One region of the Janthinobacterium sp. GW821-FHT03C10 genome, then DNA from elsewhere that is predicted to be linked to it. Evidence: predicted binding sites of a transcription regulator. Region 1 holds the regulator's gene; each other region holds the start of a gene.
What was found. Region 1 encodes sigma-54, which starts transcription at its own class of promoters, with help from an activator protein. Its sites were predicted from a motif close to TGGCANGNAANCTGCTTT; they were not measured.
Positions count from the first base shown of each region.

Region 2: a site for sigma-54 is predicted at 3,539-3,556, ahead of pedF (cytochrome c-550 PedF). Genes of this name have one in related genera too.
Region 3: a site for sigma-54 is predicted at 2,463-2,480, ahead of AC07VH_RS06620 (pilin). Genes of this name have one in related genera too.

Region 1 is NZ_JBWKUN010000009.1:196,765-202,083, forward strand. Features, by position in the region: gene AC07VH_RS25895 (enoyl-CoA hydratase/isomerase family protein) at 1-23, opposite strand, end outside; gene hpf (ribosome hibernation-promoting factor, HPF/YfiA family) at 160-519, opposite strand; gene AC07VH_RS25905 (RNA polymerase factor sigma-54) at 589-2,067, opposite strand; gene lptB (LPS export ABC transporter ATP-binding protein) at 2,072-2,827, opposite strand; gene lptA (lipopolysaccharide transport periplasmic protein LptA) at 2,827-3,408, opposite strand; gene lptC (LPS export ABC transporter periplasmic protein LptC) at 3,434-4,045, opposite strand; gene AC07VH_RS25925 (KdsC family phosphatase) at 4,088-4,621, opposite strand; gene AC07VH_RS25930 (KpsF/GutQ family sugar-phosphate isomerase) at 4,621-5,319, opposite strand, start outside.
Region 2 is NZ_JBWKUN010000014.1:12,384-17,702, forward strand. Features, by position in the region: gene AC07VH_RS29045 (TonB-dependent receptor family protein) at 1-1,997, shown strand, start outside; gene AC07VH_RS29050 (substrate-binding periplasmic protein) at 2,157-2,990, opposite strand; gene pedF (cytochrome c-550 PedF) at 3,016-3,501, opposite strand; gene rtcA (RNA 3'-terminal phosphate cyclase) at 3,634-4,653, opposite strand; gene AC07VH_RS29065 (RtcB family protein) at 4,670-5,319, opposite strand, start outside.
Region 3 is NZ_JBWKUN010000001.1:1,541,398-1,546,716, forward strand. Features, by position in the region: partial or broken gene AC07VH_RS06605 (cyclic pyranopterin monophosphate synthase MoaC) at 505-666, shown strand; gene AC07VH_RS06610 (DUF6713 family protein) at 673-1,053, opposite strand; gene AC07VH_RS06615 (flagellar brake protein) at 1,217-1,939, shown strand; gene AC07VH_RS06620 (pilin) at 1,961-2,425, opposite strand; gene sucD (succinate--CoA ligase subunit alpha) at 2,640-3,521, opposite strand; gene sucC (ADP-forming succinate--CoA ligase subunit beta) at 3,535-4,704, opposite strand; gene AC07VH_RS06635 (DUF2889 domain-containing protein) at 4,783-5,319, opposite strand, start outside.

The sequences.
Region 1 (5,319 bases):
GAAGTCTGGACGAAGTCGCTCATGGCAGGATGGAAAGAAGTGAAAGTGCCAACATTCTAGCGCCTGCGCGGGGAACATTGCGTTCGACAGGGACGGGCGCAAAAAAGGGCGCAATGTGCGCCCTTAGTTGATCACAACCGGTTGAAAGTCGCAGGCCGCTTAGGCGGCGGCGAATTCTTCTTCCGAGTTGTCTGGCAGATGCTTGATCGCCTCTTTACCGTGCCCTTGCACTTTGGTTTTGTATTTCATCACTTGCCTATCGAGCTTGTCGATCAGGGCATCGATCGCGGCATACAGGTCTTGCGCCAGGCTTTCCACATAGACGGTTTTGCCACTCAGACGCAGGTTGACTTCGGCCTTTTGACGTTTTTCTTTCTCTTTGAGGTTATCCACGGTCAGAATCACGGCGATATCGATGACTTGATCGAAATGACGTTTCACGCGCTCCAGCTTCGTTTGTACGTATTCACGGATGGCTGGTGTCACTTCGAGATGATGTCCGCTGATGGTGAGATTCATACACACTCCTAAAGATGATCGGGTTCGTGCGGTCCATCCTATCCGGCCCGCAGAGGAACCGAAAAAAACTTACAAACACTTACGCAGGCTCACTGGCGGAATTTTCAATGCTTCCCGGTATTTGGCAACAGTACGTCGCGCAATCACCATGCCTTGTTCCCCCAGCATGTCCGCAATCTTACTGTCGGATAAAGGATTTTTAGGGTCTTCTGCTCCTGTCAGTTGCACGATCAATGCCCGTATCGCCGTCGATGACGCTTCGCCCCCCGCTTCGGTGGCGACGTGGCTACCAAAGAAATATTTCAACTCGAACATGCCGTGCGGGGTCAGCATGTACTTTTGAGTTGTTACCCGCGAGATAGTACTCTCGTGTAAACCCAGTGTATCAGCTATTTCACGGAGCACAAGGGGGCGCATGGCAACGGCCCCATGCGAGAAAAAGTTCTTTTGCCTTTCTACTATCGCCTGCGCCACGCGCAGGATCGTGTCGAAGCGCTGGCGCATATTCTTGATCAGCCACTTGGCTTCCTGCAACTGTGCGCCCATGGCGCCCTCGCCCTTGCCCTGCTTGAGCAGGTTGGCGTACATGGCGTTGACGCGCAGGCGCGGCATGACGTCGTTGTTCAGGGTGACTTGCCAGCCATTGCGCGCGCGCTTGACGACGACGTCGGGCACCACATAGTCGGACACATCCGAGGCGAACACGGCGCCCGGGTGCGGATTGCACTGGCGAATCACCGTCTGCGCCTCGCGCAAGTCTTCCTCGTCGCAATCGAGGGCTTTCTTCAGCTTGTTGAAATCGCGCTGGGCAAACCAGGCCAGGTGCTTTTCCACGATGACGAGGGCCATGCGCCGCGTCACCATGGCGACGTGCGGCAAGCGCTTGATCTGCAGCGCCAGGCATTCGGACGCATTGCGCGCGCCCACGCCCGGCGGATCGAAACTTTGCAGCAGCGACAAGGCCGTGCGCATCTCGTCGGCGTCGATTTCCAGCTCTTCCGGCAGGCGCGCCAGGATGTCGTCGAGCGACTCTTCCAGATAGCCATTGTCGTCGAGCGCGTCGATGATCAGCTCGACCAGCGCGCGGTCGCGCAACTCGAGCACCGTCACGCGCATCTGCTCCATCAGGTGCTCGCGCAGGGTGCAGTGGTGGGCCTCCAATTGCGGACGGGAATCTTCGTCGTCGGGCGCCTTGCCCCGGCTCGCCTCGCTCCAGTCGCTGTCGCCGCCATCCGCGGCGGCCGCACCGTCGCCCCCCTCGCCGTCAAACGTTTCCGCTTCGGCCGGCGCTGCGGGCGCCTCCTGGCCTGGCGGCTGGGGCGGCGCTTCGGCCGGCGCGGCCGTGGAACTCAAGGCCCCGTCGGACAGCAGGCGCAGCGAACGGTCGAGCGGATCGTCGAGGCGCTCGAGCAAGGGATTGTCCGTCAGCAGCTGCTCGAGTTCCTGGTGCAATTCCAGGGTAGACAATTGCAACAGGCGTATCGATTGCTGCAACTGCGGCGTCAGTGCCAGATGCTGCGAAGTGCGCAGCTGCAATGATTGTTTCATTGGCTCACATGCGGAAGTGTTCGCCCAGATAGACCCGGCGTACCGACTCGTTGGCGATGATGTCGTCGGGGCGTCCCGACGCCAGCACCGAGCCCTGGTTGATGATGTAGGCACGGTCGCAAATACCCAGCGTCTCGCGCACATTATGATCGGTGATCAGCACGCCGATATTGCGCTCCTTCAAGAAGCGCACGATGCGCTGGATCTCGATGACGGCGATCGGATCGACGCCGGCGAAGGGCTCGTCGAGCAGCACGAAACGGGGATCGGTGGCCAGCGCGCGGGCGATTTCCACGCGGCGGCGCTCGCCGCCCGACAGGGACAGGGCCTGGTTCTCGCGCAGCTTTTCAATCTGCAGGTCGGCCAGCAGTTTATCCAGCCGTTCCTCGATCTCGGCCTTCTTCAGGGGGCGGCCTTCGACGGTCTGGATTTCCAGCACGGCACGGATATTGTCTTCCACCGTCAGCTTGCGGAACACGGACGCTTCCTGCGGCAGGTACGACAGGCCCATCTGCGCGCGGCGGTGGATGGGCAGGCTGGAAATGTCCACGCCGCTGATATCGATGCTGCCGCCATCGGACGGCACCAGGCCGACGATCATGTAGAACGACGTGGTCTTGCCGGCGCCGTTCGGACCCAGCAGCCCCACCACTTCGCCGCATTCGACTTGCAGCGACACGTCATGCACGACTTGCCGCTTGCCATAGGTTTTCTGCAGCCCGCGAACGATCAGGGTACTGCCGCAACGAGTATTGTCCATTATTTCGTTCCTGGCGCAGGCGTGGCCGGCGCTTTCTCCGCCGCGGGCGCCTTGGTCTTCGGCTGGATCACCATGCGCACGCTGCCGCCATCGGGGGTGCTGGTGCCGCTGTTGGAATTTTCCATCGCAAACACTTCCTTGCGGCTGTCATACGAGATGAAGGCGCCATTGGCCACGTCGGTCACTTTCGTGCCCTCCAGGCGCGTCAGCTTGGCCCTGGAAAACAGTTTCACCACTTCCGTCTTGTTGTCGTATTCCACGCGCTCCGCTTCGCCTTCGACCCACAGGTCGCCCGCGCCATCGCGCTTCTGGCGGAAGGTGGCCAGCTTGCCGGGATCGGCCCAGAAGGTAATGAACTGGTAGCCTTGCGGGTCTTCCGTGATCAGGGCCCGGCCCGCCTTCATGGTCAGGGTGCCCTTGACCAGCACGACGTCGCCCGTCAGGGTACGGATCTGCTTGACGTCATCGACGTGGCCGCTACGCGCCGTGATGACGGCTTCCTTCTCGGAATCGGCCTTCTCGGCATGCGCCACGCCCATCATGGCCAGAGAAAATACGCTCAACAGCAAGATGTTCTTCATAGTATGGTTTCCTTGTTTCATTCTGTCATTTTGCCGCCGCGGCCGGGCGCGGTTTCGGCGGGAGGACCATGCGCAGCGCATTTTGCACTTCCACCACGCCGGTGGCGTTATTGGCCTTCATGCCGATGCCATTGAGGCGCGAAGTACCCGTCAGGATATCGACCGGCACGTCCGTTTCCATTCTTTCCTCGTCCGGAAACACCGTCAGCGCTTCCGTCCTCACGGTCAGGTTCTGCGCCTTCGGACTGGCCGCGCGATCGATCACGACCTTGCGGTGCAGTTGCAGCCGGGTATTATCCTGGTCGATATGCGCCAGTTCCGCATTCATGTTCAGCGGCGGCATGCCGGGCGTCAGCTTGCGCACGAAGGGCTGGTCGATATCGGACGAATCGTCGAGCGGATAATGCGTGAGCTTGGTGCCCGACACGATATAGCTGGGTTTACCCGTCAAATCCATGCGCACCAGGCTGAAATTGGTGATGAAATAGTCGGGCTCGTCCAGATGCTTGCTGGCCCTGATGTCCTGGCCATTCTTGTTCATCACTTCGAGCAGCCAGAAGCTGCCCAGCGCGACGACGACCGCGCCCAGCACGGTAAAAATCATGCGCCAGCGATGGGCGCCTCCTGGCTTACGCATAGGGCTTCACTCTTTCAAAGGTCACTGGCGGCAAGGCGCGCCTCACTCCAGGAACGGCGCCATGACGCGCGCATAGTTGTCCTGGGCGCGCAGCAGGAATTCGCAGATCTCGCGCACCGCGCCGCGGCCGCCGCCGGCCTGCGTCACATGGTGCGCCAGGCCCTGCGCTTCCGGACGCCCGCCCGGCACGCTGACGGCAAAGCCCACGCGGCGCAGGATGGGCGCATCGATGACGTCGTCGCCGATATAGCCGCATTGTTCTTCCGTCAAGCCCGTCAGCGCCAGCAGCTCGCGAAACGGCGTCAGCTTGTCGTGACCGCCCTGGTGCACATGGGTAATGCCCAGGTCTTGCGCCCGGCGCGCCGTGATGGCCGAGCGGCGCGCGCTGATGATGGCCGTCTGCACGCCCGATTCCTGCAGCAGCTTGATGCCCAGGCCATCATACACATTAAACGTTTTCATCATCTCGCCATCGGGGCCGAAATGCAGGCTGCCGTCAGTCAGCACGCCATCGACGTCAAAGATCATCAGTCTGACCTTGGCCGCGCGCGCCAGATTGTCCGCTACGCTCTCCATCAGATCACCTTCGCTTGCGTCAGATCATGGATATGCAGCGCGCCCACGAGCTTGCCGTCGGCATCGACGACCAGCATCTGGTTGATGCGGAACTGCTCCATCACGGCCACGGCGTCGACGGCCAGGCGCTCGGGCGCGATGCTGCGCGGCTGCGCATGCATGACGTCGCGGATCGCCACTTGCGTGAAATCCTGCACGCGCTCGAACATGCGGCGCAAGTCGCCATCCGTAAACACGCCCACGGGGCGGTTGTCCGCATCGACGACGGCCGTCATGCCCATGCCCTTCTTCGTCATCTCTTCCAGCGCCTGCAGCAGCGAGGCTTCCACCGGCACCTGCGGCACCCGTTCACCGCTGCGCATGACGTCATGCACGTGCGTGAGCAGGCGGCGGCCCAGGGCGCCGCCCGGGTGCGAGCGGGCGAAATCTTCTTCCTTGAAGCCGCGCAAGTCGAGCAAGGCCACGGCGATCGCATCGCCCAGGGCCAGGGTGACGGTGGTGCTGGCCGTCGGCGCCAGGTTCAGCGGACAGGCTTCTTTCTCAACAGAAATATCCAGGTGCACATCGGCCAGCTGCGCCAGGCTGGAGTTCGGCTTGCCCGTCATGGAAATGAGCACGCCGCCCATGCGCTTGACGACGGGCATGATGGCCATCAGCTCGGACGATTCGCCCGAGTACGAGATGGCAATAAAAGCATC
Region 2 (5,319 bases), on a different contig from region 1:
GCATCGCCCATCCCAGCCAGGAAGTGCCGGCCTCGATCGACGTCGTCGACAGCGCCCGCATCCAGGATGGCCAGATCCGCGTCAACGCCTCGGAAGCGCTGGCCGCCGTGCCTGGCCTGGTCGTGCAAAACCGCCAGAACTACGCGCAAGACTTGCAGATCTCGTCGCGCGGCTTCGGCGCCCGCTCGGCCTTCGGCGTGCGCGGCGTCAAGCTGATCAGCGATGGCATTCCCGCCAGCATGCCCGACGGGCAAGGCCAGGCCGCCACCTTCAACCTCGATACGGCCGAGCGCATCGAAGTGCTGCGCGGGCCGTTTTCTGCCATCTACGGCAACCATTCGGGCGGCGTGATCCAGTTGTTTTCCAAGGATGGGCAAAATCCTCCGTCCGTCGAACTGAACGTGACGGGCGGCAGCTTCGGCACCAGCAAGGTGGACCTGTCGGCGCAGGGCCAGGCAGGCGGCATCGGCTACGTGCTCGACGGTTCGCGCTTCCGCACGGACGGCTTCCGCGACCACAGTGCCGCCACGCGCGAACAGGCGTTCGGCAAGATCACGGTCAAGCCGAATGCGGACAGCAAGCTGACCATCGTCGCCAACAGCCTGCACCAAGGCAATACGCAAGATCCGCTGGGCGCCACCTGGGCCACGTTTGCGCGCGATCCGCGTGCCGGCGAAATCGACGCCACCGATACGCAAAACCCGAAGCGCACCCTGGCTGAGCGCTACAACACGCGCAAGAGCATCGACCACCAGCAAATCGGCGCCACCTACGAGCAGTCGTTCGGCGAAGACCGCCTGCACGTGACGGCCTACGGCGGCAACCGCGACGTGATCCAGTACCAGGCATTCACCAAGGGTTTCCAGGCACCGGCCAGCCATTCGGGCGGCGTGGTCGACTTCCAGCGCCAGTTCTATGGCATCGACACCAATTGGCTGCACGTCAGCCAGTTGGCGGGCGGCAAGCTGAGCACCACCATCGGCATCGATTACGGCCGCTCCAGCGATGACCGTACCGGCTATGAAAATTACATCGGCAACACATTTGGCGTGAAGGGCAAGCTGCGCCGCGACGAGCAGGATGTCGTTTCCAGCCTCGATCCGTATATCCAGGCGGAATGGCAGAGCGGGCCATGGATGCTCAGCGCAGGTTTGCGCTACAGCAAGATGAAAGTGTCGGTCAACGACCATTTCCTCGGCAATGGCGACGACAGCGGCAGCCTGGAATTCAGCCACACGACGCCTGTGCTGGGCCTGCTGTATAAACTGACGCCCAACGTCAACGTGTATGCCAGCGCCGCGCGCGGTTTCGAAGCACCCACCCTGAACGAACTGTTTTACTCGGGCACGGGCGGCGGCTTCAATTACCAGCTGAAACCGGCCACCAGCACCAACCTGGAAGCGGGTATCAAGGCCAGGATCGCCAACAACACGCACGTGAACGCAGCCGTGTTCCAGATCAAGACCAACGATGAACTGGTGGTCGACAGTTCCAGCGGCGGGCGCACCAGCTACCGCAATGCAGGCAAGACCTTGCGCCAGGGCATGGAAGTATCGCTGGATTCCAGCCTGCCGTATGGTTTCACGACAAAAGTGGCGCTGACCAGCCTGCACGCCGTGTATGACCAGGCGTTTGGCAGCGTGCGCGAAGGCAGCCGCTTGCCGGGCGTGCCCAGTGCCAACCTGTTCGCGGAACTGGCCTGGAAAGATACGCTGGACCGTTTCGGCGCGGCAGTGGAAAGCGTGGCCAGCAACCAGGTCTACGCGGAAGACAGCAACAGCGAAAAACCGGCGCCCGGCTACACGGTGTTCAATGCCCGCTTCAACGCCAAACAAAACGTAGGGAATTGGCGCTTCAAAGAGTTTGCCCGCCTGAACAATCTTTTCGACAAAACCTACGTGGCCTCCGTCATCGTCGGCGACAGCAACAAGCGCTACTATGAAGCGGCGCCGGGCCGTAACTGGTTGTTGGGTGTGAGCGCCCAATACTCCTTTTAAGAACACCTGAGAAAAAGTCCATGGCGGCGTTGCATTGCCTGGCCGTACTATTCGTACTGCCTGCGGCAATGCGCCTTGCCCTGAACATTTTTCAGGCGTTCTCATGAAAAAGCCCGCGCCTCTTCCGAAGCGCGGGCTTTTACCATTCAGCATAGTCTGCTACGGCCGCGCTTCCTTCACGCCATACTTCTCAAAGATGGCTTTCAATTCGCCGCTGGCCGCCATCTCGTTCATGGCCGCCTGCAGTAACTTGGCTACATCGAGCTGTTGCTTGCTGACGGCCAGACCCACGGCCCAGCCGGCACGCGGCAAGCGGGCGAACGCCACTTCGCTCAAGGGGAAAGCGGGATCGCTTTTGAGCACCGACTCGATTTCCGAACGGTTGGCCAGCACGGCGTCGAGCTTGCCTGCTTGCAATTGCTGCAAGGCTTCGGCGGCGGTATCGAAGATGCGCACATCGTCGCGGTACTTGCCATTGTCTTCCCCGAGCATCAGCATGGCCGCGATCGACACCTTTTCCACGCCGATGCGCTTGCCAGCCAGCGAGGCGACACCATCGAATTGCGGCACGGCTTGCGCGCTGCGCGCCAAGCGCACGGTTTCCACGTAGTACGGCGCGAAGATCTCGACCTTGTCGTTATCCGCCATCAACTTCTTGTCGACCGGCACGTGCAGCATCACGTCGGCAGGGCCATAGCCGAGGTAATGCCCCTTCCACACCATATTGCGCAAATCATCGTTGAGGTTTTCGCCGGCGGGAAATGGCAGCAAGCTCAGTTTCAAGCCCAGCTTTTTCGCCAGCGCTTCGGCAATGTCGATATCGATGCCCGTGCCCTTGTCGGAAAACGGCGCGAACTCGTTGTACACCGCCACTTTCAGGCTGCCCGACTGCTGCACTTTCTGCCAGTCGGCACGCGCCGGCGCGGCGGCGCACAGCGCCAGGCAAGCGAGCGACAGCATTGCGCGCGTGCCCCGGAGTTGAAATGAACGCATGGGACTCCTTCGTGATCAATTCGGCTTAATTGGACTCGCGGCGGGTTTCCAGATAGGTCTTGATGGCCCACATGGCTTCCTGGTTGAACACGCCTTCGAACGGCGGCATGTACACGGCGCCATTACGCACTTTACCGTGGCGGATAGTCGCCAGGAAATAATTGTCCGTTTCCTTGTAGCAAGCCTGTTTCTTTGTCTCATTCTTGATACCGAAGCAATCGCGGTCCAGCTGGCGCAAGTCCGGCGCGATGCCGCCGGAGATGGCTTCAATGCCGTGGCAGCGGGCGCAATTCTGGTTGTAGGCGGACGTCCCCACCGTCAGGGCCAGTTTGTTGCCCCGATATGGGTTTTGTTCGAGCCACTTGTCGCCCACCTTGGGTAAACCCGTGGTGTCGACACCTTGCGGCGTGACATTGCCATGCGCATAAGCTTGCGGCAAGGTCAGCAGGGAAGTGAGGGCAACGGCGCCGGCGGCGGCCACGCCGAGCAGGGTGCGGATGGAATAGGTCATGCTGGTCTCCTTGGTTTTTTTAGTGAATATCCAAAGAAGAGCAAATGCCATGCCATGCTTGCGTGCCCCACATCTGGCTGCCCATGTATCAATTTGGAACAGCTGCAACAGGTATTTGTGTCACCGCGTACGTCAGGCGGCGGCCACCGTGCAGATGCTGGCCCGCTCCTGCTGCTCGAAAGTAATACGCACGGGTAAAAATCTGGCAATCACTTCCGCATTCGTCAGCGCATGCTGCGACACCTTGTTGCAGCTGAAAGTACCTCCACCGGCCAGCGCCATGGGCAGCAAGAGCTGGTCGGCCAGGTGCTCGCCCACGGCCGCGTCCGTCTTGAGATAAGCGCGCACCTCGTTCAACAGGCGCTTGGCCACGGATTCGGCCAGCAAGGACTTTTCGCCGAACGACGTAAATACTTCCGTGACGTGTTCATGCTCCAATGTCAGCAGCAAGACGTTGCCCGGGCCCTGCTCCGCCGGCAAGCCGACGATGCGCAGCTGCTTGCCGCTCCACCCCATGCCGTCGGCGACGCGCTCGAGCTCGCGCTGCGCCACGTTCACATGCACGCCGGCCACCACGCTTTCCGCATACCCGGTCTTCCGCTCGCCGCGCTGCAGCAGTGAAATGGGCCGCAAGCGCTGGCACGGTTGCACCGCGGCAATCACTTCGCCGCCGCCCGCGGGATGAAAGCCATAGCGCTGCTGCGTAATCTCTACCTCGGCGCCCATCTGTTCCAGGATGCGGCCATACGCGCGCTGCAGGAAATGCACGGGCGGCGCCATGGCATTGTGCGTGCCGCCGCTGATGCGCACGGTGGACGGCCCATCCGCATGCAGCAGGGCCGGCAGCAGGGTTTGCAGTACCAGGGTGCAACTGCCGGCACTGCCGATGGCAAAGCGGTAATCGCCGCCGCGTATGGCGCCAGGCACGAATTCCAGGCTGGCTGCGCGCAGCGCCACCGGCGTCGTGCGCGCCCCGCAAATGGCCGCCGCCGCTTGCACGGCCAGCAAATGCTGGCGCAGCAAGCCGGGCTTGTCCCGTCCCGCGCGAATGTTAATCAGCCGGAACGGCTGCCCCGTAATCATCGACAGGCTCAGCGCCGAGCGCAAAATCTGTCCACCGCCTTCACCTTGCGCTCCATCAATTTCTATCATCTCTACTTTCTCTCTGTTAACCTTTGACGCAAACGACCTGCTTCAGGATATGCACCACGTCAACCAGCTCGCGCTGCGCCAGCATCACCGCATCGATATCCTTGTAGGCCATCGGAATTTCATCGATCACGTTCTCATCCTTGCGGCATTCCACGCCTTGCGTGGCGCGGATCTGGTCGGCCAGGTTGAAGCGCCGCTTCGCTTCCGTGCGGCTCATCGTGCGTCCCGCACCGTGGCTGCAGCTATGGAAACTGTCCGCATTACCCTTGCCGCGCACGATAAAACTCTTCGCGCCCATGGAACCGGGAATGATCCCCAGCTCGCCGGCGCGGGCCGAGACGGCGCCCTTGCGCGTGACCAGCACGTCCTTGCCGAAGTGGTGCTCCTTCTGCACATAGTTATGGTGGCAGTTGACGGCTTCCACGTGCGTCTGGAACGGTTTATGGATGACGGTGCGCACGGCCGTGATCAGGTTTTGCATCATCACTTCGCGGTTGTTGCGCGCGAAACGCTGGGCCCAGCCCACCGCTTCCACGTAATCGTCGTAATGCTGCGTGCCTTCGGCCAGATACGCCAGGTCCTGGTCGGGCAGGTTGATGAAGTGGGTACGCATATCCTGCTTGGCCAGTTCGATGAAATGCGTGCCGATGGCATTGCCCACGCCGC
Region 3 (5,319 bases), on a different contig from region 1:
TTCAAAAAATCAAATCTCACTCTACTACGCAAGATCGAAAGACGTGTCTCATTGAAGAAAAGTGCTTGCCTATCTCTGAGCACATCTATCCAAAACGCACAGATTGTAACATATTCAGAAAATGAAATTTGTCAACACTGAGGAAAAATGCGCCTTACAGACTTTTTTCGAGAAACTATTTGATACATTTTATTACTTTTTGTTTCATTTTGATACATTTTTGAAAATCCTCTATGTGACCCAATACGAGATAAGATTGCCCATGGGCACCACTGAGAACGATGGGTGATCTCATGCCCGCAGCAGTTTCGAACCAGTAAATAAGATATGGCTAAGGCAAAGCGCTCTATCGAAAACAGCGGAGGAAACCTGCATAGCCTCCAATGCGATACATGTGTCGGATATTCAGTACATGGCTGCACTAAAAATAATTCATCCGGCGCAAGCCAACATACCGATCCACACTGGCAACCAATTTGCAGTGTGCGAAGAGGAAAGATTGACACGAAGGGCAAGACGGGCGTGGAAATGGAAGCGCACACGTCCGTGCAGATCGGCTTGTTGACGATCTACGACATGTGCAAGGCCGTCGACCGGGGCATGGTCATGACCAACGTGCGCGTGCTGGAGAAGCATGGGGGCAAGTCGGGCGATTGGCACGCCGAGGTGTCATTATGCTGCCTGGCGCGCCAGCTGGCCCCGGACGCGGCGCAAGTCGCACAGCAGCCAGATGGCACTGGCCAGGCACAGCACGATGATGGCCATGGACAGGGGCAAGTGGAACTGTTCCTGCCCTGCCAGCGCAAAGCCGGCATGGATCAGGCACGTTCCCACGCCCAGCGCGGCGCAGACACAAGCATACAGGGGCGCTCGCGGGGTGGCCAACAGCACGTGCCGGTAACCGGCCAGCACCACGGCGATCGCCGCCAGATTGAATATCAGGAAACCCTGTATGCCGCCTGACACATGAAACATCTCCCACTCTTTCCAGTAGGCGGCGTCGATTTGATGCAGGATCAGGCACAACATGGTCCAAAAATAGCTGCGTGGCATAAAATTTACATTCGTCAATATTGACGCAATTGTAAAGCCTGCAACGCGCAGCGGGACCTGTCCATGGCACTTTTCGATATCAATATGAAATTCATTGATATAAATGCTTTTTCATCAAGAAATCATGCATACTGCGAGTCGACCATATCCACATGAGCATCGCATGACAAGCAACAAGCCCGCCGCGGAAAGCAAGCTCCAGGACTTCGAATTCGAAGCCATGAATCTGCAGGTGGGAGGACGCATTCAGTTCATCACGCACCGCACCATCAAACCCATCCAGCATTTCTCGACCGTGATCGGTTATGTGAAAGACGAGTACCTGATCGTCAAGATTCCCATGGAAAATGGCGCCTCCATCGTGCTCAACGAGGGCGACAAGCTGACCATCCGTGTGTTTTCCGGCGTCACCGTCTGTTCGTTTGCGTGCAGCGTGCTGCGCATCTTCGGCCGGCCGCTCCATTACGTGCACCTGAGCTTTCCCGACACCATCCAGGGCACCAGCCTGCGCACGGCCATGCGCGTGAAAGTGGAGATCCCGGCGCAGCTGAGCTACCGCGACGTGGCGGCCGTGCCCGTGTTCATCGTCAACCTCAGCGTGTCGGGCGCGCTGATTGAGGCGCCCGGCATGCTCACGCCCGATGACGACGGCGTGGCGCTCAGCTTTACCCTGCTGGTGCAGCCGAACAAGCATCAGATGCGCGTCAACACGCGCGCCCGCATCCAGAACGTCAGCGTGGGCAAGCCGTCGAATGGCCATGCCGCCGACGCAGCCGAAATCTATACATATGGCGTGCAATTCATCGACCTGGAACCGACCCACTACACCCTGCTGCAAAACCTTACCTATGAAGCGCTGATCGCGGACCGGCAAAAAATCGTCTGATACCCGGCTGGCCAGCGCCGCTTACAGGGTCGGGGTCACGTCGGGAATGTTGTTTTTGATAATCGCTTCCTTCGCCGCCAGATTCGTCACGGTGGTGCTGTTGAACCAGCTCAGGCTACTGGTACCCGGCTTCATGGTCATCGTCACGCTTTGCCCACCGATCCCCGTACCCAGGTCGGCAGCGAGGGTCAGCACTATATTCCCCTTGTCCACAGTGGCGCTCGCCACTTCGCGCGTGGCACTGAACACGGGAATGGAACTTGGTACGCTCTCGGTGGGCGTGCTGCAGGCGGCCGCCTCGCCCCCATTTTCCTGCACGCACAGGGCCACGGCCGTTTTCAACGGTGCGGCGGCGGCCAGCACGTTGCTGACCTTGGCCCGCATCGTATAGTCGCCGTACTGGGGAATGGCCACGGCCGCCAGGATGCCGGCGATGGCCACCACGATCATCAGTTCTATCAGGGTAAATCCGCTTTGCGCGCGCATCGCATCCTCCCGGAGTGCAGTTGGTCATGCCCTTCACAGTGCAAGCGCCATGCCAGCGGTGCGCCCGGGCAGCGGCGGTACACATGGAAAGAAAAGCGACACATTTGGGCGCTATCGGACCAGCGCCGTCCGCTCAGGCCGGAAAACGGCCTGTCTTGCGGACAAAAAAAAGGAGCCGAAGCTCCTTTTTTGTACTGCGGTCAGCGGGCTGAAATTACAGCATGGCTTTCAGCAGACGCGCCATTTCCGACGGGTTCTTGGTCACGGTGATGCCGCAAGCTTCCATGATTTCCAGCTTGGCTTGTGCCGTATCGGCGCCGCCCGAGATCAGCGCGCCGGCGTGGCCCATGCGCTTGCCTGGAGGAGCCGTCACGCCAGCGATGAAGCCGACGACCGGTTTTTTCATGTTGTCTTTGATCCAATAAGCCGCGTTGGCTTCGTCTGGACCGCCGATTTCGCCGATCATGATGACCGCGTCGGTATCTGGATCGTCATTGAACATCTTCATGATGTCGATGTGCTTCAGACCGTTGATCGGGTCGCCGCCGATGCCGACTGCCGACGATTGGCCCAGACCCAGTGCCGTCAGTTGACCCACTGCTTCATAGGTCAGGGTGCCCGAACGCGATACGACGCCGATACGGCCCTTCTTGTGGATGTGACCTGGCATGATGCCGATCTTGATTTCGTCTGGCGTGATCAGGCCTGGGCAGTTAGGGCCCAGCAGCAAGGTCTTGCTGCCAGCTTTCGCCATGCGGTCCTTCAGGGCCATCATGTCGCGGACAGGAATGCCTTCGGTGATGCAAATGGCCAGATCCATTTCAGCTTCGACAGCTTCCCAGATCGCCGCTGCCGCGCCTGCTGGCGGCACGTAGATCACGGAAACGTTGGCGCCGGTTTCTTTTTTCGCTTCGGTAACGTTAGCGAAAATAGGAATGCCTTCGAAATCTTCGCCGGCTTTCTTCGGGTTCACGCCTGCCACGAAGGCAGCTTTGCCGTTCGCGTAGTCGCGGCAACCGCGGGTGTGGAACTGGCCGGTCTTGCCGGTGATCCCTTGGGTAACGACTTTGGTATCTTTATTGATCAGAATGGACATGTTGATTCCTTAATTAAGCTTGACCGGCAGCAGCGGCAACGACGCTCTTGGCTGCATCTTCCATGGTGTCGGCTGCGATGATAGGCAGACCGGAATCGGCCAGCATCTTTTTGCCCAGGTCTTCGTTGGTGCCCTTCATGCGCACGACCAGCGGTACGTTCAGCGAGACGGCTTTCACTGCGGCGATGACGCCTTCAGCGATCACGTCGCAACGCATGATGCCGCCGAAAATGTTCACCAGGATGGCTTTCAGGCCTGGGTTTTTCAGCATGATCTTGAACGCTTCGGTCACTTTTTCTGCCGTGGCGCCGCCGCCGACGTCCAGGAAGTTGGCTGGCTCGCCGCCGAACAGCTTGATGGTGTCCATGGTGGCCATGGCCAGGCCGGCGCCGTTCACCAGGCAACCGATGTTGCCGTCGAGCGAGATGTAAGCCAGGTCGAATTTCGACGCTTCGATTTCAGCTGGATCTTCTTCATCCAGATCGCGCAGGGCGACGATTTCCGGATGACGGAACAGGGCGTTCGGGTCGAAGTTGAACTTGGCGTCCAGGGCGATGACCTTGCCGCTGCCGGTGACGATCAGCGGGTTGATCTCGGCCAGCGAGCAATCGGTTTCCCAGTAGGCTTTGTACAGGCCTTGCAGGTTGACGCGGGCGTCGGCGATGGAACCGGCAGGCACGCCGATCTTGGCGGCGATGTCGTCTGCCTGGGCATCGGTCAGGCCTGTGCCCGGATCGATGGTGACGTGATGGATCTTCTCAGGGTGGCTCTCGGCCACTTCTTCGATGTCCATGCCGCCTTCGGACGATGCCATCAGGACGATTTTCTGGGTAACGCGGTCGGTGACCAGCGAAACGTACAGTTCCTGTTTGATGTCGGCGCCTTCTTCCACCAGCAGGCGGTTGACTTTCTGGCCTTCGGCGCTGGTCTGATGCGTGATCAGCTGCATGCCCATGATCTGGTCAGCGTATTCCTTGACCTGTTCCATCGATTTTGCCACTTTCACGCCGCCGCCCTTGCCGCGGCCACCTGCGTGGATCTGCGCCTTGACAACCCACACCGGGCCGCCCAGGGTTTCCGCAGCCTTGACGGCTTCTTCGACGGACATGCACGGAATACCGCGTGGTACCGTCACTCCGTGCTGCCGGAGGATTTCTTTGGCTTGATACTCATGGATTTTCATGCTGGCTTCCCTTCTGATACTGATTTGTAAAAATACGGTTAGTGGTGCAAAAAAAACAGGAAAAACAGAGCGCCGGGATCACACCTTGGCTACCCAGCGCGGGTAATACTGTGCAACCGCCCCGCCATCGGTGCGCAGGGCGTGGCATTTGTCGAGTTGGAACGGCTTTTCATGCGACAAGTCAGCATTCGCACCGTCACGGGTCGACCAGACATCGCCGGCAAATGCCTGAACCGTCGCAGTCGGCAAGACTTGCGCCAATTCGGTCAAATGGGTACAGCCAGCGATTCCCGCCAGGCGCTGTTTCAAGTCGCGGCGGAAATTCTTCAATAGGTTCAAACCGATCAGCGCCCTGTAAGCGGGGCCGATGGTATCGCAAAAACCGGGATAGGGCACGGCATCGGAGGCGGCTTCGGCCTCGACAATGGTCAGTTCGCGATCGACGGTAATGCGTAAATGGAGGTCATGCAGAGGGGCGCCGGCGGGACGGGGGCCGGAGGCCAGGGTCGCGTCATAGCTTTTGATATCGGTGATATGGGCGTCAATATCCCACAGGCCGTCGTCGCGCATATACGCTTGGACGTCGATAACGCGGGAGTGCCGTAGGGCGCGCCG